DNA from 3 places in the Pseudomonas sp. GD03903 genome. Region 2 is predicted to be linked to each of the others. Evidence: predicted binding sites of a transcription regulator. Region 2 holds the regulator's gene; each other region holds the start of a gene.
What was found. Region 2 encodes FliA, which starts transcription of late flagellar genes. Its sites were predicted from a motif close to CTAAAGTTTNNNNNNNNNNNGCCGNTAA; they were not measured.
Positions count from the first base shown of each region.

Region 1: the regulator FliA is predicted to act here: its motif matches at 5,730-5,757, upstream of N5C91_RS01820 (methyl-accepting chemotaxis protein).
Region 3: the regulator FliA is predicted to act here: its motif matches at 7,467-7,494, upstream of N5C91_RS17260 (methyl-accepting chemotaxis protein).

Region 1 covers NZ_JAOCBT010000001.1:402,658-412,632, forward strand. The annotation lists gene N5C91_RS01795 (LysR family transcriptional regulator) at 1-565, shown strand, start outside; gene N5C91_RS01800 (ParA family protein) at 989-1,756, shown strand; gene N5C91_RS01805 (universal stress protein) at 1,761-2,570, opposite strand; gene N5C91_RS01810 (YiiD C-terminal domain-containing protein) at 2,647-3,093, opposite strand; gene trxC (thioredoxin TrxC) at 3,179-3,613, opposite strand; gene N5C91_RS01820 (methyl-accepting chemotaxis protein) at 3,723-5,642, opposite strand; gene N5C91_RS01825 (bifunctional O-acetylhomoserine aminocarboxypropyltransferase/cysteine synthase) at 6,013-7,290, opposite strand; gene selO (protein adenylyltransferase SelO) at 7,413-8,873, opposite strand; gene mscK (mechanosensitive channel MscK) at 8,932-9,975, opposite strand, start outside.
Region 2 covers NZ_JAOCBT010000015.1:50,498-60,472, reverse strand. The annotation lists gene flhA (flagellar biosynthesis protein FlhA) at 1-1,244, shown strand, start outside; gene flhF (flagellar biosynthesis protein FlhF) at 1,260-2,570, shown strand; gene fleN (flagellar synthesis regulator FleN) at 2,735-3,562, shown strand; gene fliA (RNA polymerase sigma factor FliA) at 3,559-4,308, shown strand; gene N5C91_RS21655 (chemotaxis response regulator CheY) at 4,507-4,881, shown strand; gene N5C91_RS21650 (protein phosphatase CheZ) at 4,901-5,683, shown strand; gene N5C91_RS21645 (chemotaxis protein CheA) at 5,716-7,926, shown strand; gene N5C91_RS21640 (chemotaxis response regulator protein-glutamate methylesterase) at 7,989-9,107, shown strand; gene N5C91_RS21635 (flagellar motor protein) at 9,107-9,847, shown strand; gene motD (flagellar motor protein MotD) at 9,863-9,975, shown strand, end outside.
Region 3 covers NZ_JAOCBT010000010.1:2,489-12,463, forward strand. The annotation lists gene N5C91_RS17220 (tetratricopeptide repeat protein) at 1-336, opposite strand, end outside; gene N5C91_RS17225 (type II secretion system F family protein) at 333-1,241, opposite strand; gene N5C91_RS17230 (type II secretion system F family protein) at 1,252-2,139, opposite strand; gene tadA (type 4b pilus Flp biogenesis ATPase TadA) at 2,136-3,383, opposite strand; gene tadZ (type 4b pilus Flp biogenesis protein TadZ) at 3,380-4,564, opposite strand; gene N5C91_RS17245 (type II and III secretion system protein family protein) at 4,630-5,862, opposite strand; gene cpaB (Flp pilus assembly protein CpaB) at 5,878-6,798, opposite strand; gene N5C91_RS17255 (Flp family type IVb pilin) at 7,176-7,373, shown strand; gene N5C91_RS17260 (methyl-accepting chemotaxis protein) at 7,534-9,429, shown strand; gene N5C91_RS17265 (helicase HerA-like domain-containing protein) at 9,628-9,975, opposite strand, start outside.

The DNA of each region.
Region 1 (9,975 bases), on a different contig from region 2:
CCGCCAGGCGTATCCGGATGTGCACCTGGATCTGCAGGAGCTGAGCAGCGGACAGGCCGTGCAGGCGCTGCTGGAGGAGCGTGTGCAGGTCGGCCTGATTCGTCCGATCCCGCTGCCGGAAACCCTGGAAGCTGTGGAGCTGTTCAGCGAACCGCTGGTGGCCGTGCTGCGCGCCGATCATCCACTGGCGCAGGCCAGCCAGGACGGTCTGGAGTTCGCCGAGCTGGCGGATGAGCCTTTCGTGTTCTTCCCACGCAGCTACGGCACCGGCCTCTATAGCCAGTTGATGGCGCTGTCGCGGCAGGCCGGTTTCAGCCCGCGCATCGCCCAGGAGGCGGGCGAGGCGATGACCATCATCGGCCTGGTCGCGGCGGGGCTGGGTGTATCGATGCTGCCGGCGTCGTTTCGCCGTACGCGGGTGGACGGCGTGGTCTATCGCACCCTGAGCGACCCAGGCGCGACCAGTTCGGTGTGGCTGGTGCGGCGGCGCAACGAGTCGTCGCGCCTGGCGCAGTCGTTCTTCGATCTGGTGACCCAGGAGGTCCAGGCCGGCAGGGCTGGTTGATGGATCAGGGCCCGCTGCTCGGCAGGCTTTGCTGGTACTCGACGCAGTGAGCTTTCCCGGCAGGAGCGCCTGGTCCTGTTCGTCCCGCGCCAGGCAGGCGTCTGCTCGATATCGAATAACGCCGCTCTTGTGGACCCTTGGCATCCCGGTCGACAAATGAGACTTCCCCGACCCGCCAGGAGCTTCGTCGACACGGATCATGGCGCAATATCGGCATTGCCGCGGACGTGCAGAAGTCAAGCAACGTGCGCTGACAAAGGCTTGGGAAGGTTCTCAATTCGCTGTCGCACCGGCTGCGAAGCTTGTGCAGAGAGTCCGCAACCGCTGAGCGGTATACCAAGCCGAGGGGTGAAGTGTGCTCGCCCTTGTCATGGGCTTTGCATAGAATCCCCCAGCACTCGAATGTTCCTGGAGGGATGGCTGATGCGACGCGTGGTGTTCAATCAGAAGGGCGGGGTCGGCAAGTCCAGCATCGCCTGCAACCTGGCGGCAGTGAGCGCGGCGGAGGGCTATCGGACATTGCTGGTGGACCTGGATGCCCAGGCCAACTCCACACATTACCTCACCGGTCTGACCGGCGAGGACCTGCCGGTGGGTATCGCCGACTTCTTCAAGCAGACGCTGTCGTCCGGACCGTTCAGCCGCAAGGGCAAGGTGGACATCTACGAGACGCCGTTCGACAACCTGCACATCGTCACCGCCAGCCCGGAGCTCGCGGATCTGCAGCCCAAGCTCGAGCAGAAGCACAAGATCAACAAGCTGCGCAAACTGCTGGACGAACTGGCCGAAGACTACGACCGGATTTACCTGGACACCCCGCCGGCACTTAACTTCTATACGGTTTCCGCACTGATCGCGGCGGATCGCTGCCTGATCCCCTTCGATTGCGACAGCTTCTCCCGCCAGGCGCTGTATGGCCTGCTGCAGGAGATCGAGGAACTGAAGGAAGACCACAACGAGGACCTGGAAGTCGAAGGCATCGTGGTCAACCAGTTCCAGCCGCGCGCGACCCTGCCGCAACAGCTGCTGGACGAACTGTTGGAAGAGGAATTACCGGTGCTGCCGGTGTACCTGATGAGCTCGGTGAAGATGCGCGAATCGCACCAGGCCTGCACCCCGCTGATCTTCCTCGAGCCGCGGCACAAGCTGACCCAGCAGTTCGTCGAACTGCACAACCTGCTGGAAGCCTGAGCGGTTACTGGCTGATCAGCACGTCACAGGGCGGCCGGCGCAGGAAATAACGCGCCGCGCTGCCCAGCATGGCCTGCTCGATGGCGCCGCGGCTGCGGCTGCCGAGTATCAGCAGGTCCGGCGCCCATTCGCGCAACGCCGTCTCCAGCGCCTGCTGGGCGGTTCCCTGCTGCACCGCACAAAGTAACTGCGGCCCGCTGGCCGGGACCTGTGCGCGCTCATCCTGCAGTGCCTGGCGCAACAGCTCGCGCTGGGTCTGCAGATGACTGTCGGCGCGACCGGCCTTCTTGCCTGGCTGGTAGGCGTTGAGCGCGAGCAGCTCGGCGGCGGGTGTGAGCAATCGATAGCCGGCGCGCCAGGCCTGGCAGGAGCAGTGCGACAGGTCCAGCCCGGCGAGGGCCTTGGCGTAAGGCGCAGCGGATTCCTCGACAGCCAGCAGGATCGGCGCGCGGCAGTGCCGGGCGATGCGCTCCAGGGTGGTGCCGTCGAAGCGCTCCAGCAGTTGCTGGTGGTGCGCGCCGATCAGCAGAAGGTCAGCGCCCAGCTCCTGCACCGCCTCGGTCACGTTATTGGCTGCGCGGCCCTGGCGGATCAGCAACTGGCAGTCGCCGAGACCACTGCTGCGTGCTGCATCGCGCAGCGCCACCTCGGCAGCTTCGCGGACCGTGGCCATCATGCGGTCGGGGAAGAATTCCTCGATCACGTGCAGTAGCGTGACGCTGGCGCCGTGCTGGCGGGCCAGTTGCGTGGCGCGGCGCACGGCGATGTCCGCCTCGACACTGAGGTCGTGGGCGACGAGCAGGTTCCTGTACATGGTGGGCTCCCTCTGTGGCGCTTCTACTGTCGCGCCACGTAGGAAATTTCACCTTGATGCAGGGCAACCCCCGGATTCAGCGGCTGCGCAACTGATAGATGGCGTGGCTTTCGGCAACCACGTTGCCCTCGTCGTCCTTCAGTTGCAGGTCGAGAACGAACTCTGATTTGCCCTGGTGCGTGGCTTCCTCGCCGATACGCTGGATTTCGGCTTCGCTGAGCTGCGCGTCGACGGTCACGTCACTGGCCGCCGGGCGCAGGAAGCGCAGGCCGGCTTCCTTGACGATGGGGTAGAAGCGCCGGGCGTCGAAGCTGGTCAGCATGAGCACGCCACCGGGCAGCTCGGCTACGGTGAACAGGGCGCCGGCGTACATGTTCTGGATATGGTTCTCGTTGCCCTTGAGCGGCATGCGCAGGCGCACGTGGCCAGGCTCCAGCACCTCGGCCTTGAGGCCGGTGCGCTTGACGAAGGCGATGTGCTCTTCGGTGAGCTGGCGGATGAAGTCTTCGGGGTAGGAAGGCATGGGCTTGCTCCGTTGGCTTTCGCCCAAGCCTAGCCGCCCGGCGCGGCCTGGCAATGACCGCGCGGATTGACCGAAACGCTCGCCCTCAGAGGCCCTGGCGGGACAGCCAGTCGAGCAACTGCGGCAGCGGCATTGCACCGCTCTGCCGCGCCACTTCCTGGCCGTTGCGCAGCAGGATCAGGCTGGGAATCGAGCGAATGCCCAGGCGTGCGGAAAGGTTCGGATTGGCATCGCTGTCCAGCTTGGCCAGGCGCACCTTGCCCGACAACCGCGCCGCGGCCTGCTCGAACACCGGCGCAAAACCCTTGCACGGCCCGCACCAGTCGGCCCAGACGTCCACCAGCAACGGCAGATCGCCCTTGGCCTGGGCGGCAAAACCGGCTTCATCGAGGTCGAATGGCGTATCCAGCACGATCGGCGACTGGCAGCGCCCGCAGCTGGGCGAGTCGCCCAGCCGCGCGGCAGGGACGCGGTTCAGGCCGTTGCAGTTCGGGCAGGGGATGATCAGGGGATCGGACATGGCGGGGCTCCAATGGCAATAGAGCAAAGATGGAGCCTTGGCGGGCGGATCTCAACGGTGCGATGTGTGCATTTCCGAAGAGGGGCCGACTGGCGTCGGCCCATTTGCATTACACGCGGAAATGGCTGACCAGCGTCTGCAACTGCCCACCCAGGCGCGCGAGTTCGACGCTGGAGGCGGCGACCTCTTCGTTGGCGGCGGCGGTCTGTTCGGAGACGTCTCGGACGTTGACCACGCTGCGGCTGATCTCCTCGGCCACGGCGCTCTGCTCTTCGGCGGCGGTGGCGATCTGCTGGTTCATCGCCTGGATATTGGAGACGGTGCGGGTGATTTCACCGAGGGATTCGCCGGCCTGGCGGCTCAGCGCGACGCTGTTGGCGGTGAGTTCGCGGCTGCCGAGCATGACGCTGGAGACCTGGCGGGTGCCGCTCTGCAGGCCGGCGACCAGGGCTTCGATTTCTTCGGTGGATTGCTGGGTGCGCTGGGCCAGCCCGCGCACTTCGTCGGCGACCACGGCGAAGCCGCGACCGGCCTCGCCGGCGCGGGCGGCTTCGATGGCGGCGTTGAGGGCCAGCAGGTTGGTCTGTTCGGCCACTGATTTGATCACATCCATTACCTTGCCGATCTTCTCGCTTTCCTGCTCCAGGCGCTGCATCGCCTCGGCGGAACGTTCGACTTCCTCGGCCAAGCGCTCGATCTGCTCAACGGCCTTGTTCACCACACGGTCGCCGTCCTGGGCCTGGTGGTCGGCGGCGGAAGCGGCCTGGGAAGCCTGCTCGGCATTGCGCGCGACTTCCTGCACGGTGGCGGACATCTCGTGCATGGCGGTGGCAACCTGGTCGGTCTCGATCTTCTGGGTGTTGGCACCGGCGCTGGTCTGCTCGGTGACGGCGGAGAGCTCCTCGGCGGCGCTGGCGATCTGGGTGACGCCGTCGCGGATACCGCCGATCAGTTCGCGCAGGCTCTGGCTCATGCGCTGCATGCTCTGTTGCAGGCGGCCGAGTTCGTCGCGGCGGCTGACCTGAATGGTCTGCGACAGGTCGCCGGCGGCGATGCGGTCGACCACCGCCATGGTGTCGTGCAGCGGCCGGGTGATCTGGCGGGTGATGATCAGCGCAGCAATGCTGCCCAGCACCAGCGCGAGCAGGGTTACCAGGGTTTGCAGGCTGCGGGCGCGCGCGCTTTCGGCGTCGCGGCGATCGAGCTGCAACTGGTAGAGATTTTCGCTGATCTTGACGATGTCCTGGCCCTGGGTGGTCATTTCCTTGCGCGCCTGGACGATGCTGGCCATGTTGCCGCGCAGGGTGGTGACCGCGTCGCGATAGGCGCGCAGGGCCGTGCCCAGTTGCTGGACGTATTGCGCTTCGGCGACGCCGAGGACGTTTTCCAGGGCCGGCAGGCCGGCAATGCTTTCGTCGAGGCCACGGGTCACGCCGTCACCGTTGCTGGTGAGCGCGTTGGCGAGGTAGTCGCGCACGTCGTAGCGGGCCTGCAGCAGGTCTTCACGGGTACCGGTGATGGCCTGGAAGCGCGTGGCGCGCTCCTCGTCCGCCGGGGCCTTGAGGATGTCCTGCTGGATCGTGGCCGTCAGTTCGGCGGCGCGGGCAGCATTGTCCTGCAGGGTGCGGCGGGTGATGCCGGCGCTCTGGTAGCCGGCGCGCATGGCGGCCAGGGACTTCTCGTAGTCGGCGATGATGCCGCCGAGCTGGTCGAGCATGCGCACGTTCTCGGGGCTGACGAAGGAGGCACGCAGTTTCTGCTGCTGCGCCTTGAAGTCGGCCAGGGTGGACATGACGTTGGCGGCTTCCTGCTCGGCGCCGTCGGCGATCATGTATTGCAGGCGGGTGATGCGCAGCTTGGTGAGGCGCGAGTTGAGCTCGGTGATGTCGCTCATCCAGTTGCTGCGGTCGATCAGCGAGCCCAGGCCGACCCAGCTGACGATAGCGAGGATGGCGGTGAAGGCGAGGACCAGGCCGAAGCCCAGGGCCAACTTGAGGTTCACGCTCAGGTTGGAAATCCAGCTGTTCATTGACGATCTCCAGGAAAGGTTGTGTGAAGTCAGGCCGTTCGGAGATTGTTCTTGTTGGGGGCCAGGGTGGCGAACCACGTCCAAGCCCTATCGGCAGGATCGGGCGGAACCGTATGGTCACGGGCGAAAAAAGTTATCCACCGGCCGGCGCCTGGAAGGCGGGTCGGAAGGAAAGGGGCAGGGGAAAGGCGGACGAAATCCCTGTTCGCTGGCGTGTCGCGGGGTGCGGTCGCGCGCTGGCTTGCGGCGCTGGGCGGCATTCTACGGAAAGGCAGGCAGGGCGTCTGCAAGATGATGGCAAAGAGATATTGCAGGAGCCGCTGACCCGCGGATAAGGCGCCGCACTGGCGCCTCATCCGGTTGCCACGGGTCAGGCCTTGGCGGCGTCCAGCGCCTGGGCGAGGTCGGCGAGGATGTCGTCGATGTGCTCGATGCCGATGGACAGGCGCACCATGTCGCGTGGTACGCCAGCCTTCTCCAGCTCCTCGTCGTTGAGTTGACGGTGGGTGGTGGAGGCGGGGTGGCAGGCCAGGGACTTGGCGTCGCCGATGTTGACCAGGCGTACCACCAGATTCAGCGCGTCGATGAAGCGCGCGCCGGCTTCCTGGCCGCCCTTGATGCCGAAGGAGAGGATCGACGCGGGCTTGCCGCCCATGTAGCGCAGCGCCAGTTCCTGTTCGGGATGGTCGGCGAGGCCGGCGTATTTCACCCAGCTGACCTGCGGATGATCTTGCAGGTACTGCGCGACCTTCAGCGCGTTGTCGCAGTGGCGCTCCATGCGCAGGGCGAGTGTTTCCAGGCCTTGCAGGATGAGGAAGGCGTTGAACGGCGAGAGCGCGGCGCCGGTGTTGCGCAGCGGCACGACGCGGCAGCGGCCGATGAAGGCGGCAGGGCCGAAGGCTTCGGTGTAGGTAACACCGTGGTAGGACGGATCGGGCGTGTTGAGCAGCGGGAAGCGCGCCTTGTTGTCGGCCCAGGGGAATTTGCCCGAGTCGACGACGATGCCGCCGATGCTGGTGCCGTGGCCGCCGATGTACTTGGTCAGCGAGTGCACGACGATGTCGGCGCCATGCTCGAACGGGCGGCAGAGGATCGGGGTGGCGACGGTGTTGTCGACGATCAGCGGCACGCCATGGCGGTGTGCGGCATCGGCCAGGGCCTGCAGGTCGACGATGTTGCCCGCCGGGTTGCCGATGGATTCGCAGAATATCGCCTTGGTGCGCTCGTCGATCAGCGCTTCGAGGGCGGCAATGTCGTCATGGGCGGCGAAGCGGGTCTGGATGCCGAAACGCGGCAGGGTGTGGGCGAACAGGTTGTAGGTGCCGCCATAGAGCTTGGCCACCGAAACGATGTTGTCGCCGGCTTCGGCGACGGTCTGGATGGCGTAGGTGATGGCGGCCATGCCCGATGCCACCGCCAGCGCCGCGACGCCGCCTTCCAGCGCGGCGACGCGCTCCTCCAGCACCGCGTTGGTGGGGTTCATGATGCGCGTGTAGATGTTGCCGGCGACCTTCAGGTCGAACAGGTCGGCGCCGTGCTGGGTGTCGTCGAAGGCGTAGGAGCTGGTCTGGTAGATCGGCACGGCCACGGCCTTGGTGGTCGGGTCGGGGCTGTAGCCGGCGTGGATGGCCAGGGTTTCCGGTTTCATTGTTCGAGCGTCCTTGTGGCAGAAAGCCCCGAGGATGCGAGCGGCGCCCGGCCCCGGTCAATGACCGGGAGCAATGTGGCCGGGGCGTCGCTAGATCGCTTTTGGCTGAGCTTATAACCGGCTCAGGACGAGCAACTGATCTCCAGGTGCTTGCCCCAGTCCGGCGGGCGGCGGGTGAAGTGCTCGGCATCCGGCTGCTCTTCGAAGGGCTTGCTGAGCACTTCGTGCAGGCGCCGCACCACGCTGTAGTCGCCCTGTTCGGCGGCCGTGATGGCCTCCTGGGCGAGGTAGTTGCGCAGCACGTAGAGCGGGTTTACGGCGTGCATGCGCGCGCGGCGTTCGTCCTGGCTGCCGCCTTCGCGTTCGGCGCGCGCTTGATAGTCGGCGGCCCAGGCGTCGAAGCCGGCGAGGTCGACGAAATCTTCGCGTACCACGGCCAATGCTTGCTCAGGCGCCTGATCGCCGAGGCGGCGGAAGAACAGCGAGTAGTCCACGGCGCCTTTCTGCATGCTCTGCAGCAGGCGCTGCACCAGCTCCAGATCGCCGTCTTCGGCGCTGCTGAGGCCCAGGCGACGGCGCATCAGGTCCAGGTAGTGCGCCTGGTACAGCGGCAGGAACAGGTCGAGGGTGGCGCGCAGGTCGTCGACTTCGACGAAGGGCGTCAGCGCCTGGCCCAGCGCGGCGAGATTCCAGTGGGCGATCGGCACCTGGTTGCTGAAGGAGTAGCGGCCGCTGTCGTCGGAGTGGTTGCAGATGTGGTTGGCGTCGAAGTCGTCGAGGAAGGCGTAGGGGCCGTAGTCGAAGGTGATGCCGAGGATCGACATGTTGTCGGTGTTCATCACGCCGTGGCAGAAGCCGTAGGCCTGCCAGTAGGCGATCATCTGCGCGTTGCGCTCGAGCACTTCGCGGAAGAACGCCAGGTAGGGCTTTTCGTCGTCCAGGCACTGCGGGAAGTACGAATTGAGAACGAACTCGCCGAGCGTCCTCAGGTGCTCTTCCTGCTTGGTGTAGTAGAAGTACTCGAAGTGACCGAAGCGCACGTGGCTGGGGGCCATGCGCAACAGCATGGCGCCGGTTTCCCGAGTCTCGCGCCATACCGTGGTGCTGGAGCCGGTGACGCACAGGGCGCGGCTGCTGGGGATGCCGAGGGCGGCGAGGTATTCGCTGGCAAGGAACTCGCGGATCGACGAGCGCAGCACGGCGCGACCGTCGCCCATCCTTGAATACGGCGTCTGGCCGGCGCCCTTGAGGTGCAGGTCCCAGTGCTCGCCTGCATTGTTCACTACTTCGCCCAGCAGCAGGCCGCGGCCGTCGCCCAGGCGGGGATTGTAGGAGCCGAACTGGTGCCCGGAATAGACCATCGCGCGCGGCTGCGCTTCCGACCAGAGCTTGTGGCCGGCGAAGATTTCGGCGAACACCGGGTTGTCCGCTTCGCTCGGGTCGAGGTCGAGCAGGGCCATGGCCGAGGTGCTGGCAACGACCAGGCGCGGATCGGCGATGGGATCAGGCAGGACTTCGGTGGAGAACACATCGCCCAGGCGGGCGAAGCGGTTATCGAAGACGAGTTCGTCGAGCTTTTTCACAGGTTAACTCCGGACATGTCCGAGCATTGTGCTCGGACATGTCCGAAGGCGTCCAGCATCAGGCCTTGTCGCCGGCGGGCTTGTCCTGGCTGATCTTTACCGGCGTGGCGGCGGGCTGCTGCTGCCCGACGATGACCTGGGCTTCCTGGCCCTGGAAGTTCTTCAGGAACACGTCGACCTGGTTGAACGCCATGTCGATGCCTGCCTCGCGGAAGGCCAGGGCGATGCGCGTGAGGGTTTCGTCCACCGCCGGGTTGCGGTCGCCCAGCTCGCGCACGTGGAAGCGCAGTTCGTAGTCGAAGGTGCTGGCGCTGATGGTGGTGAAGTACAGCACCGGCTCCGGGTCGCGCAGGATGCGTGGGTTGGCGTGGGCGGCTTCCAGCATGATCTTGCGCGCCAGCGGCAGGTCGCTCTCGTAGGCCAGGCCGATCTTGATGGTCACCCGCGTCACCGTATCGCTCAGCGACCAGTTCACCAGTTGGCCGGTGATGAAGGTCTGGTTGGGGACGATGATTTCCTTGCGGTCGAAGTCGGTGATGGTGGTAGCGCGGATACGGATGCGGCTGACCGTGCCGGACAGCGTACCGATGGTCACCACGTCGCCGATCCGTACCGGGCGCTCGAAGAGAATGATCAGGCCGGAGACGAAGTTGGAGAAGATCGCCTGCAGGCCGAAGCCGAGGCCGACCGACAGCGCAGCCACCAGCCATTGCAGTTTGTCCCAGCTCACCCCGAGGGTGGACAGCGCACTGACGATGCCGACGCCGCTGATGGTGTAGGAGAGCAGGGTGGTGATGGCGTAGGCGCTGCCCTGGGCCAGGGTCAGGCGCTGCAGCACCAGCACTTCCAGCAAGCCGGGGAGGTTGCGCGCCAGGGCGACGGTCACCGCGGCGATCACCAGCGCCATGATGAAGTCACTGAGGCTGATCGGCGTGGTGGACGCTGCGTCGCCGGTGCCGCTGGTGTACTGGTAGAGCGTTACGTTGTCGAGGTAGGAGACCACGCTGATCAGGTCGGCCCAGACCCAGTACAGGGTGACCACGAAGCCGATCAGCAGGCCCAGGCGGATCAGGCGCATGGACTGCTCGTTGATCTGCTCGAT
Region 2 (9,975 bases):
TTTCCGCGGCCATCCTGATCGCCATGGGCCTGGTCCCCGGCATGCCGCACGTCTCCTTCATCGGCCTGGGTGGCCTGGCTGCCGCCGGCGCCTACCTGATCTGGCACCGCCAGCGCCAGGCCAGCCAGAAGGCCGAGCAGGAAGCGCAGAGCCAGCAGGAGCTGCTGCCGGCGCAGCGCGCCGAGCAGACCAAGGAGCTGGGCTGGGACGACGTGACACCGGTCGACATGGTCGGCCTGGAAGTCGGCTACCGCCTGATTCCGCTGGTGGACCGCAACCAGGGCGGCCAGTTGCTGGCGCGGATCAAGGGCGTACGCAAGAAGCTGTCCCAGGATCTGGGCTTCCTCATGCCGTCGGTGCACATCCGCGACAACCTCGACCTGCTGCCCAACGCCTATCGCCTGACGCTCATGGGCGTCAGCGTGGCGGAAGCCGAGATCTACCCGGACCGCGACCTCGCCATCAACCCCGGCCAGGTGTTCGGCACCCTCAACGGCATCGCCGGCAAGGACCCGGCGTTCGGTCTGGAAGCCGTCTGGATCGAGGCCTCGCAGCGTGATCAGGCGCAGTCCCTGGGCTACACCGTGGTGGACGCCAGTACCGTGGTCGCCACCCATCTGAACCAGGTGCTGCACAAGCATGCCCACGAGCTGCTCGGCCACGAGGAAGTCCAGCAGTTGATGCAACTGCTGGCCAAGACCTCGCCCAAGCTCGCCGAGGAGCTGGTGCCGGGGATGATTTCCCTGTCGACCCTGCTCAAGGTGCTGCAGGCGCTGCTGCAGGAGCAGGTGCCGGTGCGTGACATCCGTACCATCGCCGAAGCCATCGCCAACGTCGCGGTGAAGAGTCAAGATCCCGCCGCAATGGTGGCGGCGGTACGCGTCGCGCTGTCCCGCGCAATCGTGCAAACCATTGTGGGACTAGAGCCGGAGCTGCCTGTGATCACTCTGGAACCGAGGTTGGAACAGATATTGCTCAATAGTCTTCAGAAGGCCGGACAGGGCTCCGAAGACGGTATGTTGCTGGAGCCCGGAATGGCCGAAAAGCTGCAACGCTCGATGATCGAAGCGGCGCAGCGCCAGGAGATGCTTGGCAAGCCGGCGATCCTGCTGGTGGCCGGCCCGGTCCGCGCGATGATGTCCCGATTCGCGCGGATGGCGGTCCCCACCATGCACGTGCTGGCGTACCAGGAAATCCCGGACAACAAACAAGTCACGATTGTTGCCACCGTTGGGCAGAATTGATTGAGGTCGCAGGCCATGCAGGTAAAACGCTTCTTCGCCGCTGATATGCGTCAGGCCATGAAACTGGTGCGTGACGAGCTGGGCCCGGACGCCGCGATCATCGGCAATCGCCGTGTCGCCGGCGGCGTGGAGCTGACCGCGGCGCTGGATTACCAGGCCCCGGTGGCGGCCAGCAAGCCGAACCCGGCGCTGGAAGCCGAGCTGCGCAAGACCCAGGCGAAGATCGCCCAGGCCAAGGCCGATCTGTCGGCACCGACCCGCGCGAGCGATGGCGTGCGCAAGGACCGTCAAATGTACGGCACCGAGAAGCCACGGCGCAGCGCTGCCGAGACCCTGGCCGAAGCCATGGCCGCGCCCGTCGCCCCGGCGGCGGCCAGTGTCGGCCAGCAGGCCCTGGAAGCCATGCGCTTCGAACTCAACGGCCTGCGCGAGCTGATCGAAGTGCAGCTTGGCTCGATCGCCTGGAACCAATTGCAGAACCAGCGTCCGAAACAGGCCAACCTGTGGCGTCGCCTGCAGCGCATGGGCCTGCCGGCCGACCTGTCGCGCAGCCTGCTGGAGCGCGTGGCCTCCATCGCCGATCCGAAGCAGGCCTGGCGCATGCTGCTGGCGCACCTGGCGCGCTCGATCAACACCCCGGAAACCGACCTGCTGGAGCAGGGCGGCGTGATTGCCCTGGTCGGCCCGGCCGGCATGGGCAAGACCACCACCCTGGCCAAGCTCGCCGCCCGCTACGTGCTGAAGTACGGCGCGCAGAGCATCGCCCTGGTGTCGATGGACAGCTTCCGCATCGGCGCGCAGGAGCAGATCAAGACCCTGGGCCGTATCCTCAACGTGCCGGTGACCCTGGTCGATCCGGGCCAGTCGCTGATCCAGGCCATGGCCCCGCTGGCGCGCAAGCGTCTGGTGCTGATCGACACCGCAGGCCTGCCGGCCACCGATCCGGCGCTGCGCATGCAGCTCGAAGCGCTGTCGTCGCTGAGCCTGAACGTGAAGAATTACCTGGTGCTGGCCGCGACCAGCCAGGCCCAGGTGCTCAAGGCCGCCTGGCAGAACTATCGTTCCTGTGGGCTGGCCGGGTGCATCCTGACCAAGCTGGACGAAGCGGGAAGCCTCGGCGAAGCTCTGGCTCTGGCTATCAGCCAGCATCTCCCGGTAGCCTATCTGGCTGATGGACCGAAGATTCCGGATGACCTGCAAGTGGCACGCGCGCACCAACTGGTCAGCCGTGCGGTGAGCCTGCAGTCGCCGGAAGAGCCCAGTGAAGACGCCATGGCCGACATGTTCGCCGGCCTTTACCAGCAGCCGGTGCGTCGCGCCAGCTGAAGATTGTGAGCCCCGGGTGGGGCGTGGGGTGGCCGGTTGAGCCGCCCAAGCGATGCGGATGCTCTGCTAGACGATCCGCGAGCACCGGAGGCGGTGGAGCACCGCAGCCGGATTAGCCGAAGCGTTTGATGCGCAACGGTCGAACGACGAGACAAGGTATTGATATGGGTATGCATCCGGTTCAGGTAATCGCAGTCACCGGTGGCAAGGGTGGCGTGGGCAAGACCAATGTGTCGGTGAATCTGTCGCTGGCGCTGGCCGATCTGGGCCGCCGCGTCATGCTGCTGGACGCCGACCTGGGCCTGGCCAACGTCGACGTGCTGCTGGGTCTGTCGCCCAAGCGCACGCTGGCCGACGTGATCGAAGGCGAATGCGACCTGCGCGACGTGATCCTCCAGGGGCCCGGCGGCATCCGCATCGTCCCCGCGGCCTCGGGCACCCAGAGCATGGTGCACCTCACGCCGATGCAGCATGCCGGGCTGATCCAGGCGTTCAGCGACATCAGCGACAACATCGACGTGCTGGTGGTGGACACCGCCGCCGGCATCGGCGACTCGGTGGTGAGCTTCGTCCGCGCTGCCCAGGAAGTGCTGCTGGTCGTCTGTGATGAACCCACGTCCATCACCGATGCCTACGCTTTGATCAAGCTGCTCAATCGCGACTACGGCATGACCCGTTTCCGCGTACTGGCAAACATGGCGCACAGCCCCCAGGAGGGGCGCAACCTGTTCGCCAAGCTGACCAAGGTCACCGACCGCTTCCTCGACGTGGCGCTGCAGTACGTCGGCGCCATCCCCTACGACGAGTCGGTGCGCAAGGCGGTGCAGAAGCAGCGCTCGGTGTATGAGGCGTTCCCGCGCAGCAAGGCGTCCCTGGCCTTCCGTGCGGTGGCGCAGAAGGTCGACAGCTGGCCGCTGCCGGCCAACCCACGAGGGCACCTGGAGTTCTTCGTCGAGCGCCTGGTGCAACATCCCACGGGTTCGGCCGTATGATCGCGGCCTCCGGAGCGCGTATGTACAGCAAGGCACAGGCGCACAACTCCCAGGAACTGCTGATCCAGCGACACGCCCCGCTGGTCAAGCGCATCGCCTACCACCTGCTGGGCCGCCTGCCGGCCAGCGTGCAGGTGGAGGACCTGATGCAGGCCGGCATGATCGGCCTGCTGGAGGCAGCGAAGAAATACGATTCGGGCAAGGGCGCGAGCTTCGAAACCTACGCCGGCATCCGCATCCGCGGCGCCATGCTCGACGAAGTGCGCAAGGGCGACTGGGCCCCGCGTTCGGTGCACCGCAACACCCGCATGGTCAGTGACGCCATCCGTGCCGTCGAGGCGCGCACCGGACGCGACGCTAAAGATCAGGAGGTTGCTGCCGAACTCAATATGAGCCTCGAAGATTATTACGGCATCCTCAGCGACACCCAGGGCAGCCGTCTGTACAGCTTCGATGACATGTTGCAGGACGGTGAACAGGGTAGCGGCCTTGCCGAAGACGCTTCGCACCACGACAACGAGCCGTCCCACGGGCTGGAAGATGAACGCTTCCAGGCGGCCCTGGCCGATGCCATCACCAAGCTGCCCGAGCGCGAGCGGCTGGTGCTGGCCCTGTACTACGACGAGGAACTCAACCTCAAGGAGATCGGCGAGGTGCTGGGCGTCAGCGAATCGCGCGTCAGCCAGCTGCACAGCCAGTGCGCCGCGCGCCTGCGTTCGCGACTGGCGGAGTGGCGCGCTCGCTGAGCATCGGGTAGTTTCGCGCCTGCTTGTTCCTAGCGAAAAGGCTGAAGGTATTTTCCTTCGGCAAGTTAGAGGCTTACGAATTTTTTGGGTGACGTTCCCTTGACGCGCCCACAGCAAAGAGCGCTCGGCGTTCAATGAATTGACGGCACGCCCGCCAGGGCGCGTTTGGTATCGATGGAGGCAGGTTTGGACAAGAACATGAAAATTCTCATCGTGGACGACTTTTCCACGATGAGGCGCATCATCAAGAACCTCCTGCGGGACCTGGGGTTCACCAACACCGCAGAAGCCGATGACGGCACCACTGCGCTGCCGATGCTGCACAGCGGCAACTTCGACTTCCTCGTGACCGACTGGAACATGCCCGGCATGACCGGCATCGACCTGCTGCGTGCGGTCCGCGCCGACGAGCGCCTGAAGCACCTGCCGGTTCTGATGGTCACCGCCGAAGCCAAGCGCGACCAGATCATCGAAGCTGCCCAGGCCGGGGTCAACGGCTATGTGGTCAAGCCTTTCACCGCCCAGGTGCTGAAAGAAAAGATCGAGAAGATTTTCGAGCGGGTCGGCAGCTGAGGCTGGCCAAGAGGGCGTCATGGATTTCAACGAATCCGCGGGTGACTTCGAGTCGACCCTGAAAAAACACGCGCGCGAATTGGTCGACTGCCTCGAACGCGGCGAAGTCCAGACTGCCGTGCAACTGATCTCCGAGCTCAACCAGGCGCGCGATCGCGGTCTTTACCAGGAAGTGGGCAAGCTCACCCGTGAGCTGCACAACGCCATCGTCAACTTCCAGATCGACCCCAGTTCCCCCCGCGCCCAGGAAGTTTCGCAGATCGCTGACGCGACTGATCGCCTGTCCTACGTGGTGACGATGACCGAGAAAGCGGCCAATCGCACCATGGATCTGGTGGAAGAGTGCACGCCGGTGGTGATGCACATCGAGACCCAGGCCAAGGAGCTGCAGGAAGACTGGTCGCGCTTCATGCGCCGCGAGCTGGGCCCCGAGGCCTTCCGTGACCTGGCCAAGCGCGTCGAGCAGTTCCTCTACCTCAGCGCCCAGGACAGCCGCAAGCTTTCCGCGCACCTGAACGACATCCTGCTGGCGCAGGACTTCCAGGACCTTACCGGGCAGGTGATCAAGCGCGTCACCAAGCTGGTGACCGAGGTCGAATCGAACCTGGTCAAGCTGGTCTGGATGGCGGGGCAGGTCGATCGCTACGCCGGCATCGAGCATGACCACGACGGCATGCGCGACGCGGTGGAAAAAGAAAGATCGTCCAAGGGTGAAGGTCCGCAGATTGCTGCCGATACAAGAAAGGACGTCGTGTCCGGTCAGGACGATGTCGACGATCTGTTGTCCAGCCTTGGTTTTTAAGCGTCCGCTGACGCTGTAGAGGGAGCACCCGAATGAGCTTCGACGCCGATGACGAAATCCTCCAGGACTTCCTGGTGGAGGCCGGCGAGATCCTCGAGCTACTGTCCGAACAACTGGTCGAGCTGGAAAGCCGCCCGGAAGACATGGACCTGCTCAATGCCATCTTCCGTGGCTTCCACACCGTCAAGGGTGGGGCGGGCTTCCTCCAGCTGAACGCGCTGGTGGAGTGCTGCCACATCGCCGAGAACGTCTTCGACATGCTGCGCAAGGGCGAACGCCGCGTGGATGCCGAGCTGATGGACGTGATGCTGCAGGCGCTGGATACCGTCAACGTCATGTTCCAGCAGGTGCGTGACGCGCAGGAGCCGACCCCGGCCACTCCCGAGCTGTTGGCCGCGCTGTCGCGTCTGGCTGACCCGAACGCTGCTCCCGCCGAAGCTCCGGCTCCCGCCCCGGTCGTTGCCGAACCCGTTGCGCCAGAGGCCCCGGCGGCTCCTGCGGCGTATGGCGACATCACCGACGCCGAGTTCGAGCAACTGATGGATGCCCTCGAACCCGCTGCCGATACACCCGCCGCGCCGGTTGGTGGCGGTGGCGACGACATCACCGATGACGAGTTCGAAGCGCTGCTTGACCAGCTGCACGGCAAGGGCCAGTTCAGCGCCGGCGCCAAGGAGCCCGCCAAGGCGGCTCCGGCTCCCGCCGCCGAGACACCGGCCGCCAGCGACGAGATCAGTGACGACGAGTTCGAAGCGTTGCTTGACCAGTTGCACGGCAAGGGCCAGTTCACCGGTGCGAAGGAAGAAGCCGCCGCTGCCGCCGAGCCGAAAGCCGAGGAAGCTCCGGCTGCCAGCGGCGACGACAACATCACCGACGACGAATTCGAGAAGCTGCTCGACGAGTTGCATGGCAAGGGCCAGTTCACCGGCGCCAAGGAAGAGCCGGTCGCGGCCGCCAAGCCTGCCGCCGCCGCGCCTGCGCCCAAGCCCGCTGCCGCTCCGGCGCCAGCCGCTGCCGCCAAGCCGGCGCCGGCCAAGCCTGCTGCCGCCGCCGCCGTGGAGAAGCCGGCCAACGAAGCGGAAACCACCGTGCGCGTGGACACCGCCCGCCTGGACGAGATCATGAACATGGTCGGCGAGCTGGTGCTGGTGCGTAACCGCCTGGTGCGCCTGGGCCTGAACAGCGGCGACGAGGCGATGGCCAAGGCCGTTTCCAACCTCGACGTGGTCACCGCCGACCTGCAGTCGTCGGTCATGAAGACCCGCATGCAGCCGATCAAGAAGGTCTTCGGGCGCTTCCCGCGGCAGGTCCGCGACCTGGCGCGCAACCTGAAGAAAGAGATCAACCTCGAGTTGATCGGTGAAGAAACCGACCTCGACAAGAACCTCGTCGAGGCCCTGGCCGATCCGCTGGTGCACCTGGTGCGCAATGCGGTCGACCATGGCATCGAAAGCCCGGACGAGCGTGAGGCCGCTGGCAAGTCCCGCTCGGGCAAGGTGGTGCTATCCGCCGAGCAGGAGGGCGACCATATCCTGCTGTCGATCTCCGATGACGGCAAAGGCATGGACCCCGACGTACTGCGCGCCAAGGCCGTGGAAAAGGGCCTGCTGGACAAGGACGCGGCGGATCGCCTGTCCGAGTCCGACTGCTACAACCTGATCTTCGCCCCGGGCTTCTCGACCAAGACCGAGATCTCCGACGTCTCCGGCCGCGGTGTCGGCATGGACGTGGTGAAGACCAAGATTTCCCAGCTCAACGGCATCATCAACATCTTCTCGGCCAAGGGCCAGGGCTCGAAGATCGTCATCAAGGTCCCGCTGACCCTGGCGATCATGCCGACCCTGATGGTGATGCTGGGCAACCAGGCCTTCGCCTTCCCGCTGGTCAACGTCAACGAGATCTTCCACCTCGACCTGTCGAACACCAACGTGGTCGACGGCCAGGAAGTGGTGATCGTCCGCGACAAGGCCCTGCCGCTGTTCTACCTCAAGCGCTGGCTGGTGCCGGGCGCGCAGTATGACGAGCCGGGCGAGGGCCACGTGGTGATCCTCTCCGTCGGCACCCAGCGCATCGGCTTCGTGGTCGACCAGTTGGTGGGCCAGGAAGAGGTGGTGATCAAGCCGCTGGGCAAGATGCTGCAGGGCACGCCGGGCATGGCCGGGGCGACGATTACCGGGGACGGGCGCATCGCGCTGATCCTCGACGTGCCGAGCATGCTCAAGCGCTACGCCCGTCGTATCTGACCGCCGTGCGCGGGCCGCGAGGTCCGCGCCCGTGATGGAAGAAGTTTTTTTCAGGAGTGTCTATGGCTGTCAAAGTCCTGGTGGTGGACGATTCGGGGTTCTTCCGCCGCCGCGTGTCGGAGATTCTTTCGGCTGATCCGCAGATCCAGGTGGTCGGTACGGCGACCAACGGCCGCGAGGCGATCGATCAGGCGCTGGCACTCAAGCCCGACGTGATCACCATGGACTACGAGATGCCGCTGATGGACGGCATCACCGCCGTGCGGACCATCATGCAGCGCTGCCCGACGCCGGTCCTGATGTTCTCCTCGCTGACCCACGAGGGCGCGCGGGTGACCCTGGACGCGCTGGATGCCGGCGCCGTCGATTACCTGCCGAAGAATTTCGAGGACATCTCGCGCAACCCGGACAAGGTCCGCCAGTTGCTGTGCGAGAAGGTCCACACCATCGCCAAGAGCAACCGTCGCTTCGCCGCGTACTCGTCGTACTCCTCGAGCCCGGCCGCGCCGGCTTCGACTCCTGCCGCCGGCACGGCGCGCCCGATCGCTTCCGCTTCGTCGGGTGGTAGCCACGCGCCGGCCGCTCCGGCTCCGGCGAGTTCCGCCGCCCCAAAGCGTAAGCCCTACCGGCTGGTGGCCATCGGCACTTCGACCGGTGGGCCGGTGGCGCTGCAGCGGGTGCTGACCCAGCTGCCTGCCAATTTCCCCGCGCCGCTGGTGCTGATCCAGCACATGCCGGCGGCCTTCACCAAGGCCTTCGCCGAGCGCCTGGACAAGCTCTGCAAGATCACCGTCAAGGAAGCCGAGGATGGCGACCTGCTGCGCCCCGGCGTGGCGCTGCTGGCTCCCGGCGGCAAGCAGATGATGGTCGACGCCCGTGGCGCGATCCGCATTCTCCCCGGCGATGAGCGACTGAACTACAAGCCCTGCGTCGACGTAACCTTCGGCTCCGCGTCCAAGGCCTATGGCGACAAGGTGCTGGCGGTGGTTCTCACCGGCATGGGCGCCGACGGCCGCGAAGGCGCGCGCATGCTCAAGCAGGGCGGTGCCCAGGTGTGGGCGCAGGACGAAGCCAGCTGCGTGATCTACGGCATGCCCATGGCCATCGCCAAGGCCGGCCTGGCCGATGCGGTGTACAGCCTCGACGACATCGGCCGCCACCTGACCGAGGCCTGCGGCTGATGGATGTCCTCAGCCTGGTTGGCCTGATCCTCGCGCTGGTTGCCATCATCGGTGGCAACTTCCTCGAGGGCGGGCACGTCGGTGCCCTGGCCAACGGCCCGGCGGCGCTGATCGTGGTCGGCGGTACGCTGGCCGCAGCCCTGCTGCAGACCCCGGTGGCGGTGCTCAAGCGCGCGCTGACCATGCTGCGCTGGATGGTCCTGCCACCCAGGGTGGATCTGGTCGGCGGCATCAACCATGTGGTCGGCTGGAGCATGACGGCGCGCAAGGAGGGCCTGCTGGGCCTGGAAACCGTTGCCGATGCCGAGCGCGACCCCTATGCGCGCAAGGGCCTGCAACTACTGGTGGACGGCACCGAGCCCGAAGCCATCCGCAGCATCCTCGAAGTCGACCTGTTCAACCAGGAAAGCCGCGACCTGGCCGCCGCCAAGGTATTCGAGGCCATGGGCGGCTACTCGCCGACCATCGGCATCATTGGCGCGGTGATGGGCCTGATCCACGTGATGGGTAACCTCGCCGACCCCAGCCAACTGGGCAACGGCATTGCTGTGGCCTTCGTCGCTACCATCTATGGCGTCGGCCTGGCCAACCTGCTGCTGTTGCCGATCGGTAATAAGCTCAAGAGCATCGTGCTGCGCCAGTCGTGCTATCGCGAGATGCTCATGGAAGGGCTGCTGTCCATCGCCGAGGGCGAAAATCCACGCTCCATCGAGCTGAAGCTGCAAGGCTTCGTCGGCTGAGGGGGAGGGATGCGCATGCCTCGCCGCAGACGCCATGAGGAACACGAGAATCACGAACGCTGGCTGGTGTCCTACGCGGACTTCATCACCCTGCTGTTCGCTTTCTTCGTGGTGATGTACTCGATCTC
Region 3 (9,975 bases), on a different contig from region 2:
GATCTGCCCCAGGCCGTGGTGTGCCTCGGCGGACTTGCAGGTCCCCAGCAGCCCCTCGTAGACCATCCGCGCCTTCGGGTCGCCAATCCGGCGCAGGGCCAGCGCCTTGCTTTCGCGCACTTCCAGCGAGTTGGGCGGCAGGGTTTCCAGGTTGGCCAGGGCCGCATGGGCACGGCCGTTGTCGAGCATCTCGCGGGCCAGGTTGAGCTGCAGCTCCACCGCCTGGCCGAGCTTCTCGTCGCAGTTCTGCCCGACGCTCGGCCCGCCGAGGGTGTCGAAGTTGGCGCAGCCGCCGAGCATCATGCCGAGCAGGCCGATCAAGCAGGCGTTTCTCATCCCATTCTCCCCAGGGCCTTGGTAATCGCGAGGAAACCGGGCCCGGCAAGGATGATCAGCAATGCCGGGAACAGCAGCGTCATCATCACCAGGCTCATCTTCGCCGACATCTTGCTGACCTTTTCCTGCAGGCCGGTCAGACGCCGGTCCTCGAACAGTTGCTTGAGGGTGAGCAGCGACCCGCGCGCGCTGCCGCCCTGGCGCACCATCTGGCGCAGCACGTTGCAGCAGTCGCTCAATTCCCCCACCGCCAGGCGCTTGCTCAGCAGTTCCAGCTCGTCAGCCAGGTCCAGGCCGCTCTCGGCATGGGCCAGTACGCCGTCCAGCTCTTCCACCAGCACCGGCACGATGCTCCGCCCCTCGCGGCAGACCACGCGCAGGCTCTGCTCCACGGTGAGGCCGGAGTCGAAGAGGATGCGGATCAGCTGGATGAACAGGATCACCTCGTCGGCCAGGCGCTGCCGGCGCCGGCCGGCAAAGTAGGCCAGCACGCGCTTGGGCAGCAGGAAGCCGATGCCGGCGGCGAAGGACAGCGGCAACAGCGGCGAGGTGTGCGCATGCCCGGGGGTGGCAAGGATCACCAGCACGATGGTCACGAACAGCACCGGCACCAGGAAGATCGACATCAGGTAGATACTGCGCGGCGTGCTGCCGGACCAGCCGGCCTGGTTGAGCAGCAGCCGGACTTCCTCGTCGCGCAGTTGCAGGCGCCGGCCCAGGCCGCTGTCGCTCATCCGGTCGAACGCCTGCGCCACGCGCTGGCCGGCACCGCGCGGCAACGCGTCACTGCCCAGGCGCTGCTCGATCAGGCGCTGCTCGCGGCTGGCGGCGCGGCTCTGCGAGAGCAGCAGGAGGATCGCCGCCAGGGCCAGGATCACTGCCATCAATCCGTACATCAGGGGCATGCCGGCCTCCTCAGATGCTCTTGAGCATGCGCCAGAGCGTGTAGCACCCCAGCACCTGCAACCCCAGGGAAGTCAGCAGCATCAGGCGGCCGCCATGGTCGTGCCACATGTTCATCAGGTAGCCCGGATTGCTGAACAGGATGTAGCCGCCCAGGCTGATCGGCAGCAAGGCCAGGACCAGGGCGCTCATGCGCGTTTCGCCGGTCATCGCGCGCAACTGGCGGCCGAGCTTCTCGCGCTCGTGGATGACCTTGATGATGTTTTCCAGCAGGTCGGTGGTGTTGCCGCCGTAGCGATGGTTCACCGCCACGCCGAGGGAGAGCACGTGCAGTTCTTCCACGTCGTAGAGCTCGGCCACTTCCTGCAGCGCCTCGGGCAGGCTGATGCCCAGCAGCACGTGGTTGTTCACCAGCGAGAAGATTTCCCGCAGCGGGTCGTCGGCGCCATTCACCGCCTGGGTGATGGCGTCGCCCAGGGTGCGCCCCGAGTGCAAGCTGCGCACCACCTGGTCGAGAAAGTTGGGCATCTGCCGGATCATTTTCTGCAGGCGCCGGCGGTACAGCAGGTTGAGCAAGCCATGGAAGCCCAGCACGCCCAGTCCGACACCGCAGAGTGCCCCGACCGGGCCGCCCAGGCGCTGCCCGAACAGCGCCAGCAGGATGCAGACCACCACCGCTCCCAGCACCCAGTGGCGCATCTCGCCGATGCCGGCTCGGCGCATGCGCCGGGCCAGCCAGTGGCTGCTGCGGGCACGACCGCCGCCGTTGACCACACTCTCCCCGCTCAGGCGGCGCATCACCACTTCATGGTGCCGCGCCCGCCAGCTCATCCCCGCCAGCAGCACACCCAGCGCCGCCAACGCCAGGCTGACCACGACCAGCCAGAGCGCGCCGCTCACAGCAACACCTGGCGGAACTTCAGGCCGCCCGGCTGCGCAGTGCGGACGAACTGCCCGCTGCCGCGCCGGTCGAGGCTGAACAGGGAATTGGTGACGTAGACGCCATCGCGCACCTCCAGCACCTCGAGAATCTCGCTGACGCAGCGGCGGCCGTTGGACAGACGAGTGATCTGCACGATGATGTCCAGCGCCGAGCAGAGCATCTGCCGTAGGGTCTGCTCCGGCACGCGCTGGCCGGTGAGCCCCACCAGCATTTCCAGGCGCAGCAGCGAATCCATGGCCGAGTTGGCGTGCACGGTGCTCATCGAGCCGTCGTGGCCGGTGTTCATCGCCTGCAGCACGTCGAGCACTTCGACGCCGCGGATCTCGCCGAGGATGATGCGGTCCGGGCGCATCCGCAGGGCGTTGCGGATCAGGTCACGGGCAGTGACTTCGCCGAAGCCTTCCGCGTTCGGCGGACGGGTTTCCAGGCGCACCACGTGGTCGTGGCCCAGTTGCAGCTCGGCGGTGTCCTCGATGGTGACGATGCGCTCGCGCTCGTCGATGAAGCTGCTCATCACGTTGAGCAGCGTGGTCTTGCCGGTGCCGGTACCGCCGCTGATGAGGATATTGCAGCGGCTCGCCACGGCCTGGCGGAGGAATGCCAGCATGGCCTCGTCGACGCTCTGGTAGGCCAGCAGGTCGGCGCTCTTGAGCAGTTCCTTGCTGAATTTGCGGATCGACAGGCAAGGCCCGTCCAGCGCCACCGGCGGGATGATTGCGTTGACCCGGCTGCCGTCGGGCAGGCGCGCATCCACCATCGGGCTGGACTCGTCCAGGCGCCGCCCCAGGGGCGCGAGGATGCGCTGGATCACACGCTGTACGTGGTGATCGTCGATGAAGCGCAGATCGCTCTGGTACAGCCGGCCTTCGTGCTCGATGAACACCCGGTCCGGGCCGTTGACCAGGATTTCCGAGATACCCGGATCGCGCAGGAGGATTTCCAGCGGGCCGAAGCCGGTCAGTTCGTCCACCACCTCTTCGGCGAGGCGGTCGAGTTCGTAGCGGGAGATCGCCAGCTGGCGCCGCGAGGCGTACTCGCAGACCTTCTCCGAGACGTACTGCGCTACCGCGGGCCGCGCGCCCTCCAGCAGGTTCATGCCGTCTTCGTCGATCTCGTCGATGATGTAGCGGTGCAGGCGCATTTTCAGCGTCTGCAGGTCCTGGTCGTGGCGACCGTGGCCCCCGCCGTAGTGCTGGCTCATGAGCGCGCGGCCTTGGTGCGGCCGATCCAGCCGAACAGCCCGCGCTTCTCGGCCACGCCCGCGCCCAGCGCTTCGGCCAGGTCACGCAGCTTGACCGTCAACGGGTCACGCGGGGCCAGGTCGAACAGGCTCTGGCCGACGTTCTTGGCGCGCAGGCGGGCTTCCGGCGAGGCCGGCAGGATGCCGAACAGCTCCAGGCCGAACATCTTGCCCAGCGCCGGCGCATCGGGCGGCACCGAGGGCCAGTAGCGCTCGATCAGCAGCTCGATACGCGGCAGCGTCGGCGTGCGCTCGCGCAGGCGGCGCAGGCGCTCCAGTCCCTTCTTGCAGGACGGCACGCTCTGGTCCACCAGCCACAGCACGCGACTGGCCTGCATCAGCAATTGCCCGCTGAGATCGCCTTCGGCGACGCCGGTGAGGTTGATCAGGATGTGGCTGAACGCGCTGCGCAGGTTGCCCAGCAGCAGGTACAGCTCGGCGGTGGTGATGCGCTCCAGCACGCCGGGCTCGTCCGACAGGCTGAGCACGCGCAGGCCGGATTCGTGACGGGTGAAGGCGCTGTCGATCAGGGTCTGGTCCAGGCGCCTCAGGTTGCGCAGCGCATCGGCGAAGGTGAAGGCCGGCTCCATGCCGAGAATCGCCAGCGCTTCGCCGGTGGGCTGGCCGATATCCACCAGCAGCACGCGATGCTCCGGCTGGCGTTGCAGCGCCAGGGCCAGGTGCAGCGCGACGAAGGCGCCGTCGGCGTCGGGCCGGGCGCTGATCAGGCTGATCAGCTCGCCCTGCTGGGTGGCGCTCACCGGTACCGTCGGCAGGCGTCCGCCGAGGCGGCGGACCAGCCCGCTCAGCTCACTGGCGCGGGCACCGTAGGTGACGAAGTCCCTGGCGCCGGCGCGCATGGCGGCCAGCACCAGCTGGTTGTCCAGGCCATCGCCGACGGCCACGACCGAAAGCAGCGGCCGCGCGGAGACCAGGCCCTCGATCAGCGAACCCTGGGACACCAGGTTGGCCTTGTTCAGGCTGGTGAAGAGCACCGTCGCGCCGGTGACGTCGAGCAGCGACAGCAGCTCTTCCAGGGTCCCGCTGTTGGCCAGCACCACCTGCCCACAGCCGGCCAGGCTGCTCTGCAACCACTCCTGCTCGCCGGGATGCTGGACCAGCGCCACGAAAGTCTGACTCATGCCCGTGCTCCCTTCCTTTGCCTTGCCTCCCGCTCTCTGGCGGGTCAGCGCTTCGTAGGTATCCATCAGTGCGACATCCCGCTGCTGGCCTTGCGCTTGTCGAAGCGACCGTCCTCGAGGAAGTAGAACTCGCCGAACCCCGGGTCGTAGTCACGCAGTCCCTCGCCCGGCAGCTTCGGCAACGCGGCATTGGCCGCCAGCGGCTGGACCAGGTGGGGGGTGACGATCATCAGCAGCTCGCGGTCGTCCTTGTCCAGGCTGGAGGAGCGGAACAGTGCGCCGATGACCGGGATGCTGCCGAGGAAGGGGAACTTGTCGACGTTGCTGATAGTGCTGCTGCTGATCAGCCCGCTGATCACGAAACTCTCGCCGTCGGCCAGCATCACGCTGGTGTCGGTGCGCCGCACGGTCAGCGCCGGCACGGCGATGTCGTTGGTGCGGATGCCGCTGGAGAAGTCCAGTTCGCTGACTTCCGGTGCGACCTTGAGGGCGATGCGCTTGTCGTTCATCACCGTCGGGGTCAGGGTCAGGCGCACGCCGAACTCCTTGTACTCGATGGTGATGGTGTCCTTGTCGCCATTGGGCACCGGAATCGGGAACTCGCCACCGGCCAGGAACGAAGCGCTCTGCCCGCTGGTGGCAACCAGGCTGGGCCGCGCCAGGGTGTAGGCGAAGCCGCTGCCTTCGAGGGCGTTGATGAAGCCCAGCCACTTGCTGCTGCCGCCACCCCAGATGATGTTGAAGCCGCCGTTGGCATTGCCGAAGGTGCCATCCAGGTTACCCACGGGGTCGACCGTCATGTTGCCCAGGCTGCCTGGCGAGCCCAGCACGAAGGTGTTGGAGCCGCGCCGCACCAGCGATGTGCTGGCCTGCTTGAGCTTGCTGCGGCTGACCTCGACGAAGCGGATATCGGTCTGCACCTGGTTGGGCAGGCTGCCGGCAGAGGCGCCGGCAACACCCGCGACATCGCCAACCGCACGCCCGCCGACACGCACCACGGTGCGTATCGGCTGGTCGCTGCAGCTGGTCCAGATCAGCAGGCTGGTCAGGCCCTCGGCCTTGCCGGTGATGAGGAAATCACGCTTGTCCAGCACCTGCACGTCGGCAATGTTCGGATCCCCGATGGCCAGGCGCTTGATCGGCACCGGTAGTTGCTGGTCGCGCTGCGCGCCCTGCTCGACGTCGAGGTTCAGTTGCTGGTCAGCGAAGCCGGCGCAGGCACTCGGCACAGCCTGCGCCGCGGAGTGCACGGCGCAGGCCAGCATGGCGACCAGGGGAAGGATGAAGCGCTTGGACATCGATGCACTCCTTGCTCAATGTGCTTCACGGGTAACGGCGGTACCGCGGTAGACCACCACACCGGCGTCGACCTGCGGAGCGGAGACATGGCGCACGGCGGGGGCCTGGGGCTGCCGCGGCTTGCCGATCAGCTGGTCGAGGGTGATCGACTGGCTGCTGGAGGCGCCGAGCGAGGCCTGGATGTAACGCCCCTGCTGCTCCTTCTCGTAGAGATTCTCGTCCTTGCTGCGCACGGCCAGGCGCAGGGAGCCGGCCTGGCTGGCGAGCATCAGGCGCGCGGCCGCCTCGGCAGGCACTGCCAGCACGGCGGTGCGCGGCGGCTTGGGGGTCTTGTCCTTGGGGTCGCCGGCGTTGCGCGCCTGGCCATCGGCAGAAACGGCGATCTGTTCGCCATAGGTCAGCACCCGCACGCCCGGCAGCACCACCTGGGCGCTGAGGCTGCGTTCGCTGCTCTGCTGGTCCTGGACGAAGAGCATGACGTCGACATAGTCGCCGGGCAGCACGAAGCCGCCGCCGCCGATGACCTCGTCGACGGCAATCGCCATGGCGCGTTCGTCTGGCCGGATGGTGCGAGCCAGGGGCCCCCCCGGCTCGGTCACCGCGGAAGTGAGGATGTTGCCCGCCGGAACGGCGACCCAGACGCGCTGGCCGATCAGCGCCTCGGGCTTGGGAAAGCTGCCGGCGGGAGCGGTATGCAGCATCTCGACCGTGAGATCGTCCTTGCCGATCACCGCCAGGGCCGGCAGGTCGCGGGCCGCCACCACCACGGCGGTGCGTTGCAGCTTGTCGGCCTCCGCCAGCGCCGCCGGTGCAACCTCCTGCACCACTCCGGCGACGGGAGCGGCCGGCTTGCCGACCTTGAGCCCGAGATACCCCACCACGCCGGCACATACCAACAACAGCCCGGCGAACACCATCAGCACCTTGCTATTCATGAGCACATCCTTGGGCGATGTCGGGAATGCGGACCCGGAAGTCCACGGCCTTAGCGTAAGAAGTTCCGTCACCGGTATCGCCGATGCTTGTCCTTCAGACCTTTATTGTTATTTCGGCCAGTCGAGGAAGTTCGATAAGAATCATTCCTCATAATCAGACTCTGTTTGTTCCAAGGCTGAATCTAGTAGCTGTGTTTATAGCGTCAACCACGCCCGTTAAATTTACGCCATGCAATTACTTATATGCCGAGATAGCTATAACTTTGGTATTAGCGCTATTTGAACAATTGCATTCGGCCATACGACGCCTAGCCTGACGATGAAGTCGGGGCGCCGCCCCGGTGGTATTCGAGGGAGCACCCGCCATGGACCTGAAAATCAAGAACCTGTCCCTGAAGCTGTACTGCGCAGCCAAGGCATTCGCCGCCGACAAGGAAGGGGCAACCGCGATCGAATATGCGGTTATCGCTGGATTGATCTCGGTGGTGGTAATCGCGGGGGCCAGCGTAATCGGCGGTGATCTGGGCACGATCATGACCAGCATCCAGGACGAAGTGGCTAAAGCCGTCAAATAAGTTTCCGCAGTTCGACCACCCCGATTATTTCGAATCGATAGTTCCCGCGCTACTGCGCGGGAACTTGTTCGGCTGCATGTTTGTGCAACGCCGCTAAAGTTTTTCCCGGCGCAGCCGATAGAGCCTGCTCAAACCCGTTTTGCAGCAGGATGCTTTACCGATGCTTCGTTCGCTGTCCTTCTCCAGGAAGATTCTCCTGGCAGCCTCCCTGGTGGTCACCTTCGCCTTCGCCTGTTTCATCCTCTTCAACGACTTCCGCCAGCGCGAGGCCATCCACTCCGACACCGAGTCCTACCTCTCCGAGGTCGGCAGCCTGACCGCCAGCAACATCCAGAGCTGGCTGGAAGGCCGCATCCAGTTGGTCGAGGCGGAGGCCGCGCAACTGGCCGATGGCGAGCCGACACCCGAACGCATCCAGCATGTACTGGAGCAGGCGGTATTCCAGAAGAACTTCGAATCGGTCTACCTCGGCGAAGCCTCCAGCGGCGTATTCACCATGCGCCCCTACGCACCGATGCCCGACGGCTACGACCCGCGCACTCGCGGCTGGTACAAGGACGCCGTGGCCGCCGGCCGGCTGATCGTCACCGAGCCCTTCCTCGACGCCGGCACCAACGAGCAGATCCTCGCCATGTCGATGCCGGTCATGCGCAACGGCCAACTGGTCGGCGTAGCCGCCGGCGACATGAAGCTGGAAACCATCACCGCGATCATCAACTCGCTGAAATTCGACGGCGACGGCTATGCCTTCCTGGTCAGCGATGCCGGCAAGATCCTCCTGCACCCGGACAGCAGCCTGATCTTCAAATCCCTCGGCGAGGTCTACCAGCAAGGCGCACCGAAGGTGCAGCCGGGCGTGCAGGAAGTCAGCATCAACGGTGAAGAGCAACTGGTCTCGATGACACCGGTGAAGGGCCTGCCGGGCGTCACCTGGTACGTCGCCCTGGTGCTCAACAAGGACTCGGCCTACGCGATGCTGAGCGACTTCCGCAACACCGCCATCATTGCCACGGTAATCGCCATCGTCGCCATCCTCTTCCTGCTGGGCATGCTGATCCGCGTGCTGATGGCGCCGCTGACCGACATGGGCCGTGCCATGCAGGACATCGCCCAGGGCGAAGGCGACCTGACCAAGCGCCTGCAAGTCGCCAGCAACGACGAGTTCGGCGTGTTGGCCAACGCCTTCAACCGCTTCGTCGAACGTATCCACGAGTCGATCCGCGAAGTGGCCTCCACCGCACGCAGCCTGCACGACGTATCGCAGTTGGTGGTGAACGCCTCCAACTCGTCGATGAGCAACTCCGACGAACAGGCCAACCGCACCAACAGCGTGGCCGCGGCGATCAACGAGCTGGGCGCCGCCGCCCAGGAGATCGCGCGCAACGCCGCCGACGCCTCGCACCACGCCACCGATGCCTCGCATCAGTCCGCCGATGGCAGACAAGTCGTGGAGCAGACCATCAGCGCCATGAATCAGCTGTCGGACAAGATCAGTTCCGCCTGCGCCAACATCGAGGCACTGAACAGCCGCACGGTGAACATCGGGCAGATTCTGGAGGTGATCAAGGGCATCTCCGAACAGACCAACCTGCTGGCCTTGAACGCCGCTATCGAGGCCGCCCGCGCCGGTGAGGCCGGCCGTGGCTTCGCCGTGGTCGCCGACGAAGTGCGCAACCTCGCCCACCGCGCCCAGGAATCCGCCCAGCAGATTCAGAAAATGATCGAAGAGCTACAGGTTGGCGCCCGCGAAGCCGTGGACACCATGACCGAAAGCCAGCGCTACAGCCTGGAAAGCGTGGAGATCGCCAACCGCGCCGGCGAGCGCCTGGCCAGCGTCACCCACCGCATTGGCGAGATCGACTCGATGAACCAGTCGGTGGCCACCGCCACCGAGGAGCAGACCGCGGTGGTCGACTCGCTGAACATGGACATCACCGAGATCAACACCCTGAACCAGGAAGGTGTGGAAAACCTGCAAGCGACCCTGCGCGCCTGCGCCGACCTGGAAAACCAGGCTGGCCGCCTGCGCCATCTGGTGGACAGCTTCCGTATCTGATGTTCAGTGGCCACGAAAAAGGCGCCCTCGGGCGCCTTTTTTGTTCGCGAGCAAGGGCTAGGCGCCCCCCCACGGTCCTACAGGGTGCTACGTGCTCTTCGTAGGAGCGAGCTTGCTCGCGAACCGCCTCCCGAAAAATCCACCGGCAAACTCCGCTTTCACTGGGACCGATCTGATCCGTGACAGACAGCTCCGCGATTACCGCCGCTTGCTTCCGCCCAACAGCGCGCCCATCAGCCCACGCACCAGTTGCCGGCCGATCTGATTCGCCGCCTGGCGCACCACGGTCTTGCTGACCTGGCTGGCCAGTGAACCGAGGATTTCGCCGGCCATACCACCGAAATCGGTGCCCTTCTCTTCCTTCTCCTGGGTCGTTGCCATCTTGTCGTCAGCGCGGCCGGTCAGCTTCTCGTAGGCGGACTCGCGGTCGATCGGCTGGTCATAGCGGCCGGCCAGCGGAGAGCGCCGGATGATCTCGACGCGCTCGGCATCGGTCAGCGGGCCAATGCGCGATTGCGGTGGCGCTACGGCCACGCGCTGGACCAT